2 regions of the Paenibacillus dendritiformis genome follow, and region 2 is predicted to be linked to the other one. Evidence: riboswitches for the same ligand, from Rfam matches in the RefSeq annotation. Region 2 holds a riboswitch; the other holds the start of a gene.

Region 1 (5,039 bases), 470 kb from region 2:
GCGTAGAAGGATTTCGCATTCGGAAATCCGTGATGCATGGCAAGGTCCGCGATCGGCGCGTCGGCATGCCGCAACAGATCCTCGACCGTATTTTTCAAGCGGATGCTGGTCAGATAAGCCTGAAAGTTCAGGCCGATGTTCTCGCTGAAAAATTTGGACAAATACGGCACCGACAAGTATTCGCGCTCGGCGATCGCCTGCAGCGTGATCGGCTCCTGATAATGCTCGTCGATAAAGGTAATGATGCGCAACATTCGGTCCATATACTTCTCATTCATTGCGCCTTCCATCGCGGGCCGCTTGAATTGCTTCAGGAGGATGGAAACCACGCTCAGCATCCGGGCCTGCATGTCGAGCTCGTAGCCTTCCCCCTTTTTATGCTTCAACTGCACCATCTCCGCCAGGCACTGGCGAATGCGGTCCAACGCCAGCTTCTCCTCCTTGCTGGCCTCTCCCGAATAACATGCGAAATTGATGGCTTCGACGCCCTTCACATTCTCCTTCATATACTTGAACGGGATAAGAAACGTCGCGATAATATTGACGTCCAGCCCAATGACTTCATGCACATGACCTTGATTGATCAACAGCACATCCCCTTCGGTCAAGGAAAATTTCCGCTGATTGACCATCGCTTCCAAGTTGCCCCGCAGCACGAAGATGATTTCCATGCTGTTATGCCAGTGATTGGGAACGTAGTTCACGCTGTGCAGCGACACATCGAAGGGCAAAGCCTCGTCTGTTTCCACGAATTCATAAATCGGATGACTCACCGGGATATCCTCCATTAGTACGATTTCTAGCGATGCGTATATCCTTATACCTACATTCTATATGAAGCCGGGCTGAAAGCAAAAAAATCATTGCGGCCGCAACTTCATGCGACGAGTCCGCCACAGCTGCAGTCCCCTCCGCCCCTTTGCTCGATTACATAACAAACCGGACTTCCTTCCGCCATTCGTATCAGCTCCACCAAAGCTGCATTTACTCCGTCCAATCTGTTCATCTACTCCATCAATGCTGCTTTACTCCCTCCACTCTGTTCATCTACTCCACCAATGCTGCATTTACTCCGTCCAATCTGTTCATCTACTCCAACAATGCTGCAAAAATACAGCAATTTCATTGACACCACTCTATGAAAAAAGGAATCCTGCAAAAATGCAGGAATTCCCTGCGCTATGGCCTGGATTGGGTTCAAAATAGGCGAAATAATGCAGTTTTGCAGGATTTTCTCGGAATTTCGCCTCTTGGGTCTCAAAATGCTGCGCCTGTGCAGGATTTTCATGTGACTTGCCTGACTTGCCTCCTCAGCCCTGCCCTCTCCCCACTTTGCCCTGCTCTCCATGCACAAAAAAAGCCGACCATCAAGTTGTTCGGCCACCAATCTTGCTATTTCCCGGCATTGCCCGCGCTTGCGCTCCTCACTGCTTCATATGCCGTTAAATAAAGCCGGGTTTCCGCCACGACCACGCCGGACAGCCCCAACAGGGCGACCAGATTCGGGAGCGCCATCAGTCCGTTCACGATATCCGAGAGCAGGTAGATCGCCTGCAGCTTGATGAACGCGCCTGCCGCGACCAGTTCCACGTCCCGGTCACATTGAGCTTCTTTTCCTCGCCCCACCTGTTCATCAACTCCACCAATGCTGCATTTCCTCCCCCCACCTGTTCATCAACTCCACCAATGCTACTTTACTCCGCCCCATCTGTTCATCTACTCCACCAATGCTACTTTACTCCGCCCCATCTGTTCATCTACTCCACCAAAGCTGCATTTACTCCGTCCAATCTGTTCATCTACTCCACTAAAGCTGCTTTACTCCGTCCCACATGTTCATCTACTCCAGCAATGCTACTTTACTCCGTCCCATCTGTTCATTGTATCTCCACCAATGCTGCTTTACTCCCTCCACTCTGTTTATCTACTCCACTAAAGCTGCTTTACTCCGTCCAATCTGTTCATCTACTCCAACAATGCTGCAAAAATACAGCAATTTCATTGACACCACTCTATGAAAAAAGGAATCCTGCAAAAATGCAGGATTTCCATGCGCTATAGTCTGGATTGGGTTCAAAATAGGCGAAATAATGCAGTTTTGCAGGATTTCCTTGGAATTTCGCCTCTTGGGTCTCAAAATGCTGCGCCTGTGCAGGATTTTCATGTGACTTGCCTGACTTGCCTGACTTGCCTGCTCAGCCCTGCCCTCTCCCCACCTTGCCCCGCTCTCCATACACAAAAAAAGCCGAACATCAAGTTGTTCGGCCACCAATCTTGCTATTTCCCGGCATTGCCCGCGCTTGCGCTCCTCACTGCTTCATATGCCGCAAATAAAGCCGGGTTTCCGCCACGACCACGCCGGACAGCCCCAACAGGGCGACCAGATTCGGGAGCGCCATCAGCCCGTTCACGATATCCGAGAGCAGGTAGATCGCCTGCAGCTTGATGAACGCGCCTGCCGCGACCATCACGATGAACGCGATGCGGTAAGGCAAGATCGCCCGCACGCCGAATAAATAGACAATGCAGCGCTCGCCGTAATAATTCCACCCCAGAATCGTCGTAAAAGCAAATAAAACAAGACATATCATGAGAACGAGGGAGCCGAACGGCATCGCGGCATCGAACGCCGCCTGCGTCATCGCCGCGCCTTCCGCCGTACCGTTCCACGCCCCGGTCACAATCAGCGTCAGGCCGGTAAGCGTACAAATAATAATCGTATCAATGAACGTGCCAGTCATCGAGACAAGCCCCTGTTCCGCGGGCCATTTCACCTTGGCTGCCGCCGCTGCGATCGGGGCGCTGCCGAGCCCGGATTCATTCGAGAATACGCCTCTCGCGATGCCGCTCCGAATGGCCATCATGACGGTCGCGCCGAGGAATCCGCCTCCGGCCGCCGTCGCGCTGAAGGCGCTCTGGAAGACAAGCGACAGCGCGTCCGGAATCTTGTCGGCGAACGCGATCAGAACGATGGCGCTGGCAGCGACATACACGAGAGCCATCGCGGGCACGACTTTAGTGGTCACCCTCGCAATACTCTGGAGACCGCCAATCGTCACCAGAGCTACCGCGAGGGTCACCACTCCCGCGGTTACCGCCACGGGAATCCCCAGGCTGGACTCGCTGGAGGATACGATAGCGTTCACTTGGGGAAGGGTGCCGATTCCGAAGAGAGCGACCAATATCCCGCTTATCGAGAAATAGATCGCGAGCGGCTTGAACTTCGCGCCCAGGCCTTGCTCGATATAATACATCGGCCCCCCCGATACTTGCCCGTTATCGTCGATTTTCCGGAACTTCACGGCCAACAAGCCTTCCGCATACTTCGTCGCCATGCCAAAAAACGCGGCCAGCCACATCCAAAACAGCGCGCCCGGCCCGCCTATCTGAATCGCGGTGGCAACGCCGACAATATTCCCCGTTCCGATCGTGGCCGCCAGAGCTGTAGCCAGCGCGCCAAAGCTCGTCACGTCGCCTTTGCCGTCATTTTTCGCCGTGAATATCAGCTTGAGCGCCAGCGGCAGACGGAGGACCTGCAGCAGTCCGAGCCGAATCGTCAGGAAGATCCCGGTTCCTACCAATAAGATCAACAACGGCGGCCCCCACACAAATTGATTCACCCGATCCAGCCATACTTCCAATCCATGCATTACAATTCCCCTCTTCATCTTGAAATCAAAGTCCGAAGACATAAAAAAGAGCCAAATCGATAGATTTGACTCCGGGGACATTTTTGCAGAATAGCAAAAAGAAGGATATGTGAATGCTATCACAATACCAACATAACGATGCCTGACATCTGCAATCCCTGTCCTTTTACCTGAGAGTTTTAACGCGTTTCTTGCTGCGTCTTGCCCCTTCGGTGCTCCGCGATGGAGTCTCTCCAGAGTCCTGTCCGTATACGGTCCTGCTTATCCAATTCGGTTACGAACGATAACAAGCGCCTGAGAGCTTTGCCCCTTCGGCCAGGTTGATCCTGTCTCCCGTATACTTCATCCAGATATGAAGTTTGTTCATCTATTATAGAGAACCATCTCGGATTCCGCAAGAGATTTTCGGTATGGGAAAAAGAACCACCCCCGCTTTCTCCCGCTCACAACGGGCATGATTCGTCCTCCTGGAGAATACATATCATGTGAGAGCCTGCAATCATTGTCAATGAATATTCTCACAAAGGAGTGATTATGCTTGTCACCGTTCCAAATCAGTCCGAAGGTTGAAGCATTTTTGCAGGGAACGAAAAAGCTGTTCATCAATGGCGAATGGGTCGAATCCGTCCAGAACAACGTCTTCTCGTCGATCAATCCGGCCTCGGGGCAAGTGCTGGCGGTCGTGTCGGAAGCGCGGGAAGAGGATGTGGATCGCGCGGTCAAGGCGGCGCGTCAGGCTTTCGATCATGGCCAATGGTCCACCATGAGCGCCGCGGATCGCAGCCGGCTCATCTATAAGCTGGCCGATCTTATCGAAGCGAACAAGCAAGAGCTGGCCGAGCTGGAGACGCTGGATAACGGCAAGCCGCTGCGGGAGACGAAGGCGGCCGATCTCCCGCTCACGATCGAGCATTTCCGTTATTATGCCGGCTGGGCCACAAAAATCGTCGGACAAACCATTCCTACGGCAGGCAACTTCCTTACCTATACGAGACATGAACCGGTCGGGGTCGTCGGCCAGATCATCCCGTGGAACTTCCCGCTGCTGATGGCGGCCTGGAAGCTTGGCGCCGCCCTCGCCACCGGCTGCACCGTCGTCCTGAAGCCGGCGGAGCAGACGCCGCTGTCGGCCCTCTACCTCGCACAGCTAACTCAGGAAGCAGGGTTCCCGCCTGGCGTCATCAACGTCATTCCGGGCTTCGGAGAGACCGCGGGCGCGCCGCTCGTCCGGCACCCGCAAGTCGACAAGATCGCCTTCACCGGCTCGACGGTGGTCGGAAAATCGATCATGCGCGAGGCCGCGGACACGGTCAAAAAAGTAACGCTCGAGCTCGGCGGCAAATCGCCGAACATCATCCTCCCGGACGCCGATCTGTCCCGGGCGGTGCG
Region 2 (5,039 bases):
AGGCGCAACCGCTGTCCTTCGGGACAGCGGTTGTTGCATTCGGAACGGCTGACAGAGAGATGGCATGCGAGACAATCTGTTCCACATACGATGACAATAGAACGGATTTTGGCTCGTCATCCATCATCTGCAAAGGAGAGTGTACATGTATACTCATCATCCCCAGGCCGCTCCGCCGGGTTCGCTCTTGTTCGAGCACCGCTTCTGGCTGCAAATATTGGGAGATCATTCCCGCTTCATACTGGACGCCCTGTCGCCGCGGGAAGCGAAGGACATTCGTCAGGCGGATCAGTTGATTCGGCGGTTCGACGAACTCCTGAACCGAGCCCGCCAGGCCTCCTCGGAGTCCCAAGCCCTTGCCATCGTTGCCGATGCGCATGCCGCGACGATGGAATTGAAGAATTTCAAGCTTGATCTGCTGCGCCGCTTGCTGCTCGGCCAGGTAACCGTATTTCTCCCGCCGACCTTTTTCAATCATATGCTCAATGAGCTGCAAGAGTATGTCTATATTCTCGATGCCGTGCGGGCTGGCAAGCCAGTGCCATTGTTCGATGCGCTACATTATGATCTGGTATGGCTGTCGGACGCTTCCGGCCATGCATCGGCCATCGCGTCGAACCTGGATGCGGTGGAGAGGCGGCTGATCGAGAAGAGCCGCGAATTTGAGAAGCATTTCGATGATTATTACAAAAAAGCGGTCGAAATGGTCGGCTACTTGCGGACCCAGCTTCGCCGCTTCCCTGCGATGGAGCGGTTCCACCGCGATGTGAACCTGGAGATTAAGCTGTTCACGAAATTTTTGCTGGAGCTGGAGGAAATGGAGTTAAACGCGGAGACGCTCGATATTATCAGTCCGTTGATGCCGGATCATATGGCGCGGGAGGAATGCTACTACTTGATCAAATTGGCCCTGACCGGCGCCGTCCCTTCTCCGGAATGCGATCCGACCACGCCGCGGGTTCAAGGATAAAGCAACCCCCCAGTTCCAGGAACTGGGGGGGCTTGCGGTGCCTGAGACACGCACTATTCGGACCGTTTCGTTTCCGCATCGGGTACGATTCGGCACTGCTGAGCGCCTTCCAGATCGGCTCCGAACTCGGCGTCTTGTCCCTCGACGTCCGGCATTCTGTTCAGCTTCGTCGTCTGCACTTCCGCCTTCGTCGCTTGGTCGCGGTTATGTTCTTGGTTGTTCATTCGGCAACTCTCCATTTCGCATATACTCATGTACACAGCTAGTATGCGAGAAGGAGCGCCGCTTTATTCATGGATGCTCCGTTATTCTCATGTTCATGTGCCCGCATCGTCTTGCGGCCGGGGTTGCAGGCCTCCCCTACTCGATATGCTTCCGGTATCCCTCCGCGGTCAACAGATGCTTCAACGCTTCCTCCGGAACGCCGTCCAGCTCCACCTCGGCAATCCATCCGCCTTCGTACGGTTCGCTATTCACTCTCTCAGGACTGTCCTCCAGGTCGGTGTTGACCTTGGTCACCGTACCCGATACCGGGCAGTACAGCTCCGATACTGTCTTGACCGACTCGATCGATCCCATGCTGTCGCCCGCCGATAAAGCGGTTCCAATCTCGGGGAACTCGATAAAGACGATGTCTCCCAATTCCGCTTGCGCATGATCGGATATCCCGATGCGCACGGTCCGCCCTTCGACGACCGCGACCCATTCATGCTCCTCGCTGTACAACAGATTCTCTTTCACTTCGCTCATGTTCACGCTCATTCCTCTCTCATTATTATCGCAATTCGCCGGCACAGCAAAAAAGACAGATCAAAGACTCGTTCGCCTTTTCTCTGTCCCGGGTGCCTGAGAGTTTGCCCGGCTGCCCGCGGCAGGCCGGTATTCCCCTTGGGCGGCTGTACGCTCTCTCCAGAGGTGCGTCGGACGACGGTGCTTCTACCTGAGAGATTCCTCGCCGAACGGCGGTTCGGCGGCTTGCTCCTTCGGTGCCGGGACTGGGAGCCCGGTCTCTCCCGATCGTCTTCATTCGCGGTATGTGATCATATTCCAATTTTACATCTATAGCGTAGTTCAGCTTCCCCTCCATGTCAATATGAGAATCATTTTCGCGGAAGTTCGCAGAAATGGATTGACAATGTCAGGAAGGTTCGAGTAATAATGGAGGTATGACAATTGCACATTGCGAATGATGGTAAAGGGAGAGATTACTGCGAGACAGTAACGCCGAAGGAGTAAGCCCGCCACGGGTGAATCTCTCAGGCAAAAGGACGTTTACCGGACGCGCCTCTGGAGAGCACCCGCTTGCAAACGGGTCACCCAAGGGGAAACTTATGGGCCGGCTTCGGCAGACGGAAGCCGGATGATCATGAGGTAACTCTCAGGTACACAGGACAGAGCGTAAAAAGGCATCCGCAGAAGCGGATCGGCCTTCTTTCGCCTGTCCTTTTTTGATTTCCATCCATTATGCATATCGAGGTGATGTCATGTCCACGTTACAACGCACGCCCCTATTTTCGACGTATGCCGGCCATCCTTCCGTCCGCTGCATCGATTTCGGCGGCTGGGAGCTCCCGGTGCAATTCAGCGGCATCCAGCGGGAGCACGAGGCCGTACGCCAGCAGGCCGGCTTGTTCGATGTGTCGCACATGGGGGAGCTGTTCGTGAGCGGTCCTGCCGCCTTCTCCTTTTTGCAGAAGATGACGACGAATGATTTGTCCAAGCTGGAGGACGGCAAGGCGCAGTACTCTCTGCTCTGTTATCCGCACGGAGGCGTCGTCGACGATTTGCTCATCTACCGGCTAGCCGAAGATCGCTACATGCTGGTCGTGAACGCGTCCAATACGGACAAGGTTGTCCAATGGCTGCATGACCATGCGGCGGATGGCGTCGATATCGACAACGCGTCTTCCCGCACCGCCCTGCTGGCGCTGCAGGGACCGCAGGCGCTGTCCATTTTGACGCAGGCGACCGAAGCGCCTGTCGGCGCCTTGAAAGCGTTTCACTTCTTGTCCGATGTCCAGGTGTGCGGCATTCGGGCTCTCGTCTCGCGCACAGGCTACACGGGAGAGGATGGCTTCGAGCTCTATATCGCGGCGGACGATGCGCCCCATCTGTGGACGGAGCTGCTGCGGATCGGCGAACCGTTCGGGCTCGTTCCGGTAGGCTTGGGGGCCAGAGATACGCTTCGCTTCGAAGCGAAGCTCCCGCTGTACGGCCAGGAGCTGTCCGAGCGGATTACGCCGCTGGAGGCGGGTCTTGGCTGGTGCGTGAAGCTGAACAAAGGAGAGTTCATCGGCAGAGAAGCGCTCGCCAAGCAGAAGGAAGAAGGAGTTCCCCGCCGACTGGCGGGCATCGAAATGATCGATCGCGGCATCCCGCGGACCCATTATCCTGTCTACGCGGGCGATAAGCTTATCGGAGAAGTGACGTCGGGCACGCAATCCCCTACCTTGAAGCGCAATCTCGGCCTGGCGCTCATTGAATCGCCATACGCCGAATTGGATACGGAACTGGAAATCGAGATTCGCGGCAAGCGGCTCAAGGCCCGCGTCGTCGCCGCCCCATTCTATCAACGCCCTACTGAGACCAAGGGAGGTTCGCCTGCATGACCAAGACACATCGCTATATCCCGATGACCGAGCAAGACGAGCGGGACATGCTCGCGGCGATGGGCGCGGCATCGATCGACGAGCTGTTCCGCGACATTCCGGAAGCCGTCCGCTACAAAGGCCGGCTTCCGATATCCGAGGCGCTGGACGAAGCGGCCCTGCTGCGCCATATGCAGGAACTGGCCGCCCGCAACGCCAACCTCGATCAATATGCGAGCTTTCTTGGGGCCGGCATCTATGACCATCATATTCCGGTCGTCATCAATCACGTGATCTCCCGTTCCGAGTTCTATACCGCCTATACGCCATATCAACCGGAGATCAGCCAGGGAGAGCTGCAGGCCATATTCGAGTTCCAATCGTATATATGCGAGCTGACGGGCATGAAGGTGGCCAATGCGAGCATGTATGACGGGGCGACCGCGCTGGCGGAAGCCGGGGTGCTGGCAAGCGCCGTCACGAAGCGCAAGCGGATCGTCGTCTCGCGCACCGTGCATCCGGAAGCGCGGCAGATCCTGCATACGAGCGCGCGCGGACTCGGCCTTGACATTGTGGAGGCGCCCGATGCGAACGGCGTGACCGACCTGGAGAAGCTGGAGGCGCTAATAACGGGCGACACGGCTGCGGTCATCGTGCAATCGCCCAACTTTTTCGGCTGCATCGAGGACGTGAAGGCCATCGAACCGATGATTCACGGGCGCAAAGGATTGCTTATTATGAGCGCCAATCCGCTGTCGCTCGGCCTGCTGGAGAGTCCGGGACAGCTTGGCGCCGACGTCGTCGTCGGGGACGCCCAGCCGTTCGGCATCGCCTCGTCTCTGGGCGGTCCGACCTGCGGCTACTTCGCCGTATCCGAGCCGCTGATGCGCCGCATTCCTGGCCGGATCGTGGGACAGACCAAAGACCGCGACGGCAAACGGGGCTTCGTGCTGACGCTCCAAGCCCGCGAGCAGCATATCCGCCGGGAGAAGGCGACGTCCAATATTTGCTCGAACCAGGCGCTGCTGGCTTTAAGCGCTTCCGTCTACTTGTCCGTGATGGGCAAAGCCGGCATTCGCGAGGTCGCGAATCTGAACATTCAAAAGGCGCATTACGCCGCCGATCGGATATCGCAAGCGAAGGCCCTGTCCCTTCCATTCACCTCGCCGTTCTTCAATGAATTCCTGGTCAAGCTGCCGGAAGGCGTCTGCCCGACGGCCTTGAACGCCGGCCTGATGAAGGAAGGATTCATCGGCGGACTGGATGTGTCCCGTTACTATCCGGAGCTGGCGGGCCATATGCTGATCGCCGTGACGGAACGCCGGACGAAGGCGGAAATCGACCACTTTGCCGAACGATTGGAGGGTGCTGTATGAAACCGGAGAAAAAGCTGATCTTCGAGCTGAGCAAGCCGGGGCGGACCGCTTATTCACTGCCGGAATGCGATGTTCCGCAGCGGGCTATTGAAGAAATGATACCGG

Evidence for each region. A riboswitch is a leader RNA that binds a small molecule or an ion and turns the genes downstream of it on or off. The one in region 2 is predicted to bind glycine.
Region 1: it holds a riboswitch for glycine, as region 2 does, so the genes downstream of both, L6439_RS13010 (alanine/glycine:cation symporter family protein) here and gcvH (glycine cleavage system protein GcvH) in region 2, are expected to answer to the same signal.

The regions. Positions count from the first base shown of each region.
Region 1 covers NZ_AP025344.1:2,972,340-2,977,378, reverse strand. The annotation lists gene L6439_RS13025 (GH39 family glycosyl hydrolase) at 1-773, opposite strand, end outside; gene L6439_RS13020 (hypothetical protein) at 1,007-1,387, opposite strand; partial or broken gene L6439_RS13015 (alanine:cation symporter family protein) at 1,393-1,590, opposite strand; gene L6439_RS13010 (alanine/glycine:cation symporter family protein) at 2,310-3,650, opposite strand; glycine riboswitch at 3,799-3,897, opposite strand; gene L6439_RS13005 (aldehyde dehydrogenase family protein) at 4,189-5,039, shown strand, end outside.
Region 2 covers NZ_AP025344.1:2,502,949-2,507,987, reverse strand. The annotation lists gene L6439_RS10960 (DUF2935 domain-containing protein) at 146-970, shown strand; gene L6439_RS10955 (hypothetical protein) at 1,024-1,194, opposite strand; gene gcvH (glycine cleavage system protein GcvH) at 1,331-1,720, opposite strand; glycine riboswitch at 1,802-1,885, opposite strand; glycine riboswitch at 1,890-1,996, opposite strand; glycine riboswitch at 2,157-2,252, shown strand; glycine riboswitch at 2,256-2,367, shown strand; gene gcvT (glycine cleavage system aminomethyltransferase GcvT) at 2,455-3,579, shown strand; gene gcvPA (aminomethyl-transferring glycine dehydrogenase subunit GcvPA) at 3,576-4,934, shown strand; gene gcvPB (aminomethyl-transferring glycine dehydrogenase subunit GcvPB) at 4,931-5,039, shown strand, end outside.